Regions from separate parts of the Halomonas sp. MES3-P3E genome, predicted to be linked through region 2. Evidence: predicted binding sites of a transcription regulator. Region 2 holds the regulator's gene; the other holds the start of a gene.
The links. Region 2 encodes sigma-54, which starts transcription at its own class of promoters, with help from an activator protein. Its sites were predicted from a motif close to TGGCACNNNNNTTGCTNT; they were not measured.
Positions count from the first base shown of each region.

Region 1: CXF87_RS06655 (formate/nitrite transporter family protein) is a predicted target of sigma-54. The motif match lies at 2,485-2,502, and genes of this name have one in related genera.

Region 1 covers NZ_PJBT01000020.1:167,660-171,439, forward strand. The annotation lists gene tal (transaldolase) at 1-88, shown strand, start outside; gene CXF87_RS06645 (fructosamine kinase family protein) at 179-1,021, shown strand; gene cynS (cyanase) at 1,037-1,477, opposite strand; gene CXF87_RS06655 (formate/nitrite transporter family protein) at 1,536-2,348, opposite strand; gene CXF87_RS06660 (sigma-54 interaction domain-containing protein) at 2,698-3,780, shown strand, end outside.
Region 2 covers NZ_PJBT01000021.1:152,289-156,068, forward strand. The annotation lists gene lptA (lipopolysaccharide transport periplasmic protein LptA) at 1-90, shown strand, start outside; gene lptB (LPS export ABC transporter ATP-binding protein) at 102-851, shown strand; gene CXF87_RS07925 (RNA polymerase factor sigma-54) at 975-2,390, shown strand; gene hpf (ribosome hibernation-promoting factor, HPF/YfiA family) at 2,489-2,797, shown strand; gene CXF87_RS07935 (PTS sugar transporter subunit IIA) at 2,802-3,272, shown strand; gene rapZ (RNase adapter RapZ) at 3,384-3,780, shown strand, end outside.

The sequences.
Region 1 (3,780 bases), on a different contig from region 2:
GGCCAACGACAAGCTAGCTGAAGGTATCCGTCGCTTCCACGACGACCAGCTTGAGTTAGAAAGCCTAGTCGATAAGCGGTTAGGCTGAGAGTTACGTTAGCGCACGGTTTGAGTGCGTCGGTTTTCGGGTTGCTCTGATGACGACGCCGTCATGCTACAGGCACAGGGAGAGAGCCTTATGGATGCCACCCTCAGCCAGTTGTTGAGATCCATCGAGTTAACCCCGACGGGCGATTTGCAGCCGCTCAGTGGGGGCGATATTGCCGCGGTGTATCGTCTTGAGACGCGCCAGGGGCAGGTGGTGATCAAGCACGACGATGCGGCTCGACTACGTGGGGAAGCGGAAGGCTTGCGCACGCTGCGCAATGCCGGCGAGGCGCTTGCAGTGCCAGAGGTGCTGGGTCTGGCACAGGGCTGGCTGGTCATTAAGTCGTTGGATACCGTGCCTGCCGGGCCGCAAAGCACGATAGCGCTTGGCGAAGGACTGCGCGGTTTGCACGAAGTGATTGGCGACGCCCACGGCTGGCATCAGGATAATGCCTGTGGGCTCACTCCCCAGCCTAATGCGCCGCTTAACGATGGGCGGGCTTTTCAGCGGGAGCGGCGCCTGTTGCCGCTTAGCGAGGCGTGCTATCAGCAAGGGCTCCTGGAGAGTGGGCTGCGCGGGCGTATCGAACGCTTAGCCCATGGTTTAGAGGGCTGGCTGCCCGATACGACACCGAGTTTAGTGCATGGCGACTGTTGGTCGGGGAATGTGCTCTTTACCACTAAGGGGCCAGCTCTGATTGACCCTGCCGTGTATCGCCACTACCCGGAAGTGGATGTCGCGATGCTGACTTTGTTTGGCTCGCCGGGTGAGGCGTTTTTCGATGCCTACTGGAACGGCAACGCCCCGGCCGATTGGCCGAGGCGTGAAGCGCTGTTTCAGCTTTATCCGCTATTGAATCACCTGCTGCTATTCGGGGCCGGTTATCGCTCAGCGGTTGAACGCAGCGTGGCGAAGGTCGAATCCTTCAGTTAATGCTTACCAGGACGTTTACCAAGATTTATAAGGCAAGAACTTGCCATTCAAGGTGAGTAATACCCGGTCGCCTTTAGGATCTTCGATCTTATCCACTTCCATGGTGAAGTCGATGGCGCTCATAATGCCGTCGCCGAATTTCTCTTGTACGACATCCTTAAGGGTTTCTCCATAAACGCCGACCACTTCGTAGAGGCGGTAGATGAAGGGGTCCTGAGGGATGGCTTCGTCCCAGGCTTTGGTGGGGAACGCCACTAACGCGTCGGCGACATCGCTTTCCACGCCTAACGTATCGCATAGTTGATGCGCAATCTCGCTGCTCGCGCTATTCATGCCGTAGCAGGCAGAAGCGACCCATACGGGTGACATGCCAACCGCTTTCCCAATATCGTCCCAGCTCAATTTTTTACGCGCTTTGGCGGCGAGCAGGGTGTGACGCATTTCGAGCTTATCCATGAGGTCTCTCCTTAAGCGTGAAGGGCGGCTAGCGCCCTTTGTGGTGTTAATGCTTTGATCAAGATAAAACTTTTTTAGCTTGGGTACGTACGTGGGTGGTGTAGAGAACCAAGCCAACCAAGGTCAGACCGCCCACGAGATTGCCTAGAACGGTAGGGATCTCGTTCCACATAATGTACTGGTACAGGGTGAAGTCGGCGCCCATCATTAGGCCGATCGGGAACAAGAACATGTTGACGACGGAGTGCTCAAAACCGAGATAAAAGAACACGATAATGGGCATCCACATGGCCATTATCTTACCGGAAACCGTAGTGGAAATAGCGGCGCCCACTACGCCCATGGAAACCATCCAGTTGCAGAACATGCCGCGCAGGAAGAGCACAATCCAACCAGCAAGCCCCGCCTCCTGGTAGCCCACTGTCCGGCTTTCACCAACGGCCATCATCGTTTGGCCTACAGCGTTGATTTCCTCGGTGCCGCCCATGGTGAAATTCAGGTAGCCAAAGGTGGCAATAAACAGCGCGCCCCCCAAATTACCCAGCCCCACCAGGGCCCAGCATTTCAGCATCCGCGGCAGGGTGACGCCGGGCCTTTTATCGAGCCAGGCAATCGGCACCAGCATAAACACCCCGGTGAGTAGGTCGTAGCCCATCAAATAGAGCATGACAAAGCCAACGGGGAACAGCAGCGCCCCAATCAAAAACTGGCCAGTTTGGGTCGCAATAGTGATGGCAAAAATAACCGCCAATGCAAGGGTAGCGCCCGCCATAAAGGCGCGGATAAGCGTATCCCGGGTGCCCATATAGACTTTTGCTTCACCCTGATCCACCAACTTAGTGACGAATTCACTAGGCATTAGATAAGACATAAGCAGGTTTCCTGTGTTGTTTCGATTGGTTAACACCTCGCCCATGTATTTTTAGTTTTCCCTTGCGGAGCAATAAAACAGAGGGTTGCGCTGTCTTGGTGCAAAAAAAGGGAAGGCGTATGGCGCTAATGATTTTATTGCGATTTATATGCCAACTTGGCTATTTTGATATTAAGATACTGTTTTAAAAGAGTTATTCTGTTTTATGATTAGCGCTTTTGATGCCGGCCAAAAACAACGAAAAATCGTAAATAACGATATTTCGTTGTTTTATTGACGAAACTTCGTAAGTGGCGTGGGAATTGAATGGTAAAGACAACGTTCACTTCTGCACCTTGAGATACCCACGATGGTCGCGCGAGTACTCCTCAACAGCCAAATTTCCGCATTGATGGGCGGTTATTCACCGCTCGCAATGATGGTTGTCGACCCGTTTAGCGATCAGTTGCTGGCTGCCAATCGGGCTGCCTGTGAACTGCTCCGTATTCCCCAAAGCAGTATCGGTCCAGAAAGTGACGAGCATAAAAGTGACGAGCATGAAAGTGATGAGCCAGGCAATGATGAGCAAAACGGGTTGGATCATGAGTTGCCCCTGGCATCACCCTTTAGCCACCGCTTAAGTGCTTCATTACCGCTATGGATTAGCTTTACCGGTGAGACGCTGGAGCAAAAAACCGCCTGGTCGGATGATTTGGTTGTGCTGGACATGCTGCGCCAGCCGTATCGAGTCGAGGTGTATGCCCAGCGCATCGAAGATTCTCCTCAGCTGTTATTGACCCTGATTGACCGCAATAAGGCCGAGCAGCGGCGCGCAAAGGCAGAATTGGGGCGCCAGCACCGCCAGGGGGAAGTGGGTTGGCAGCGGGTCGAACAGGTATTCGAGCGTATCGAAAAGCAGAATCAGCTGATCCTTGGCGCGGCAGGCGAGGGGATCTATGGCTTGGATGCGGAGGGCAAAACGACCTTTGTGAACCCCGCTGCAGAGCGCATTTTGGGCTGGAGTACCGACGATATGGTCGGCCATGACGCGCACCTCATGTTTCACCACACCCATGCCGACGGCAGCCACTTTCCGGTGCAGCAGTGCCCGATTCACGCCTCGTTCAGCGACGGTCAGGTGCACCATGTCGATAACGAGGTGTTTTGGCACAAAAATGGCGAAGCGATTCCGGTCGAGTACACCAGCACGCCGATTTTTGAGATGGGCCGTTTAGTGGGCGCCGTGGTGTTGTTTCGGGATATTCGTGAGCGCAAGCGCGCCGAGCAGCAACTTCGGGATGCGCTCGCCGAAGTGGAGACGCTCAAGCAGCGCCTGGAACTGGAAAATGAGTACCTTCAAGAAGAGATAAAAGCAGAGCTCAACCATCGCGATATTGTTGGCAATAGCCCGGCCGTGGCAAAGCTGATTAAACAGATCGAGATGGTGGCGCCT
Region 2 (3,780 bases):
TTTATTGACCGTGAAGTGATTCAAGCACGCTCTGACGTTGACGGCAGCGAGCCCCAGCGCATACGTATGACCCTTCAGCCTGAACAATAGGGAGCCAAGCCTTGGCAACTACAGACACTGCGCCAATCAAAACCCTATATGCCCATCACTTGGCCAAAAGCTATAAGCGACGTCGAGTCGTAAAAGACATCAATTTAGAGATCTCCCAAGGCAGCATCGTGGGCTTACTGGGCCCTAACGGCGCGGGCAAAACCACCTCGTTTTATATGATTGTGGGGCTGGTGAAATCCGATGCTGGCAAAGTGGGTATCGACGATGTAGATCTAACCCGCGCGCCAATGCATGAACGCGCTGCGGCGGGTATCGGCTACCTTCCGCAAGAAGCGTCTATTTTTCGTAAATTATCGGTTGCCGATAATATTATGGCGATACTCGAAACACGCAAAGAACTCAGCCGTAGCGACCGCGAGCAGCGCCTGGAAGCGCTACTTGAAGATTTTCACATTACCCATATTCGCGACAACCTGGGCATGAGCCTTTCAGGCGGTGAACGCAGGCGTGTGGAGATTGCTCGCTCACTGGCGACAGAACCCGCATTCATTCTGCTGGACGAGCCCTTTGCTGGCGTAGACCCCATTTCGGTGGGCGAGATCAAAACCATTATTCGGGCATTAAAGCAGCGCCACATCGGCGTACTGATCACCGACCACAACGTTCGCGAAACCCTGGATATTTGTGATATCGCCTACATCGTGGGCGATGGTCAAATCATCGCCAGCGGCTCTCCAGCCTCGATACTCACTAACCAGAAAGTGAGGGAGGTTTATCTAGGCGCTGATTTCCGCCTCTAGCTTATTTTTCACTTCTAATTAGCGCTCTACAACAACTTTACTACCAATGGCATGCTTATTGCACTTGCACCGGAGACCTACTCACACTAGGGTGGAGCATTCTGATTAACGAGTGGTTCTCAGATGGTCATGAAAGCTTCTCTTCAACTGCGCATGGGCACACAGCTGACCATGACACCTCAGCTGCAGCAGGCCATTGCTCTGTTACAGCTATCAACGCTGGACTTACGTCAAGAAATTCAGCAGGCCCTAGATGCCAACCCCATGCTGGAACAAGAGGATGAATTTGGCGAACAGGCTGCCAGCGAGCCCAAAGAGGAAGAGTGGTCAGAGAGCATTCCCACCGAGCTCTCGGTAGATAGTGATTGGTCTGACACCTACCAAGATATAGGCAGTCACGGTGGCTCCAGCAGCGAAGGACCTGATTTTGAGCGCCAAGCGGCTGGCCAGAGTCTTCATGGGCACTTGCTGTGGCAGCTCGCCATGACTGATTTTGGCGCGCGAGAGCAACTTGTCGCAGAAAGTCTTATCGACGCGCTAGATGCTAATGGCTATTTAACTCAGCCGCTCAACGATATCCGTGAAGGGCTTCGCGCCCAAGGTGTCGATGGGCTTAGCCAGCGCGAAGTAGAAACTATTCTGCTTAAGCTTCAGCAATTTGAGCCAACAGGGATATTCGCCCGCGACCTGCGTGAGTGCCTGATGCTGCAGCTGGCCATTCTTCCCGAAGATACGCCGTTGCTGGTTCCTGCCCGCCGCTTAGTACGGCAGTTTCTGGAAGCACTAGGCAAAGATGACATGCGCTTACTTAAACGCCGTCTGGGACTCGATGATAACCAGCTGGCTGATGTCATTCTCCTCATTCGTAGCCTTGATCCACGCCCAGGCAGCGCCTATGGCGATACCGATGATAGTTATGTAACGCCCGACCTGGTCGTACGCCATGACCACGAAGGCTGGCACTTAGAGCTCAATCCTGAGGCATTGCCAAGGCTTCGCATTCAGCCCGACTACGCAAGCTTAATAAAGCGTGCGGATAAAAGTCAGGACAATCAGTTTTTAAAAGAACACCTGCAGGAAGCACGCTGGCTGATCAAGAGCCTCTCTAGCCGCAACGATACGCTACTGCGCGTTGGCCGCGAGATTATCACCCGGCAAATTGGCTTTTTAGAACACGGCGAAGAAGCCATGAAGCCGCTCATATTGGCCGATATCGCCGAGGCCGTGGAAATGCACGAATCGACTATTTCCCGGGTAACCACTCAGAAATTTATTCATACGCCTCGCGGCGTATTTGAACTCAAATACTTTTTCTCAAGCCAAGTCAGCGGCCAGGATGGTGACAGCCATTCAAGCACCGCTATCCGCGCTCGGCTGAAGAAATTGGTTCAAGAGGAGCCGCCAGGCAAGCCGCTTTCTGATAGCCGCTTAGTCACGCTATTAGGGGAGGGGGGAATTCAAGTAGCGCGTCGAACGGTGGCTAAATACCGTGAAGCCATGGGCATTCCCTCCTCTAGCGAGCGACGTCGTTTGCGCTAGCACAAATCAACGTTTTAGGGAAACTCTCGACAAGGGCTTTGCAACGCGGCAAAAAGGGTTACAATCGAAGTACAGTCCGATGGATAAGGAGTACGTCAATGCAAGTTAATATCACTGGTCATCACGTAGAACTGACTGACGCCTTGCGTGACTATGTCAACGAAAAGCTTGAACGTGTAGAGCGCCATTACGACAACATAACCACGGTGCAAGTCACCTTATCTGTGGAGAAAGAGCGCCAGCAGGCCGCCTGTACGCTGCACGCAGCAGGTGCTGATTTACATGCGGAAGCCCTAGACAGTGATATGTACGCCGCTATTGACGCATTAGCGGACAAAATTGATCGGCAACTCGTTAAACATAAGGAAAAAGCACAAGCTCGCGCCCAAGGCGCAGGCGTGCGTTAATTCAATGACGTTGGAAACCATACTCCCCCCGGAACGAGTTCTCTTTGACGTCCCCGGGGGCAGCAAAAAAAGGGTGCTGGAATTTTTCAGCACCTTTATCGCACAAAATACGCCCAGCCTGGACAGCCAAGAAGTGTTTAGCCGGTTAATCGGTCGAGAACGCTTAGGCAGCACCGGTATCGGCAATGGCGTGGCTATCCCACACGCACGCAGCCCGCACTGTTCGGCGCCTATCGCTGGTTTTTTAAAACTGTCAGAAGCGATTGATTTCGACGCCATTGATGGCGACCCAGTTGATCTGGTGTTTGTCCTACTTGTACCCGAAGAGGCAGACGACACGCACCTATCCCTACTCGGCCAGGTAGCGACCATCATGAATGATGCGGATACTCGCCACCAGCTGCGCAAGGCAGGCAGTCAGCGCGAGCTGCTTGAGCTTATTACCGCCAAAATGCGTGAGCATTCAACGTCCTAAGTCGTTAACGCCAATTTAAGTTGTGAAAGCCAACTAATGGTATTTTACACGCTAAGTTGATGCTTCGCCCACCACCCCCAATGCAGCTTGATCTAAGCAAAGCGAGACTCTATGCAACTGGTGATCATTAGCGGCCGCTCCGGGTCAGGTAAATCTATCGCCTTACAAGCGCTTGAAGATCTTGGCTACTATGCGATTGATAACCTCCCTGCCATGTTGCTGGGGTCGTTGGTGGACGAATTACGCGACCAGGGCGACCGCGCCCATTTGGCGGTCAGTATTGATGCCCGTAACTTGCCTGGCGCCCTGGCACGACTGCCCTCTTTATTAGAGGATTTGCGGCAACGTAAAATTGATTTTCAAGTGATCTATCTGACCACTGATGCGCGCATCCTACTTGAGCGTTACTCCGCAACACGGCGGCGGCACCCGCTGACGCGCGATAGCGAAATGACGCTTGAAGAGGCTATCAATAAAGAAGAAGAAACGCTGCTCGACATTCGTGATC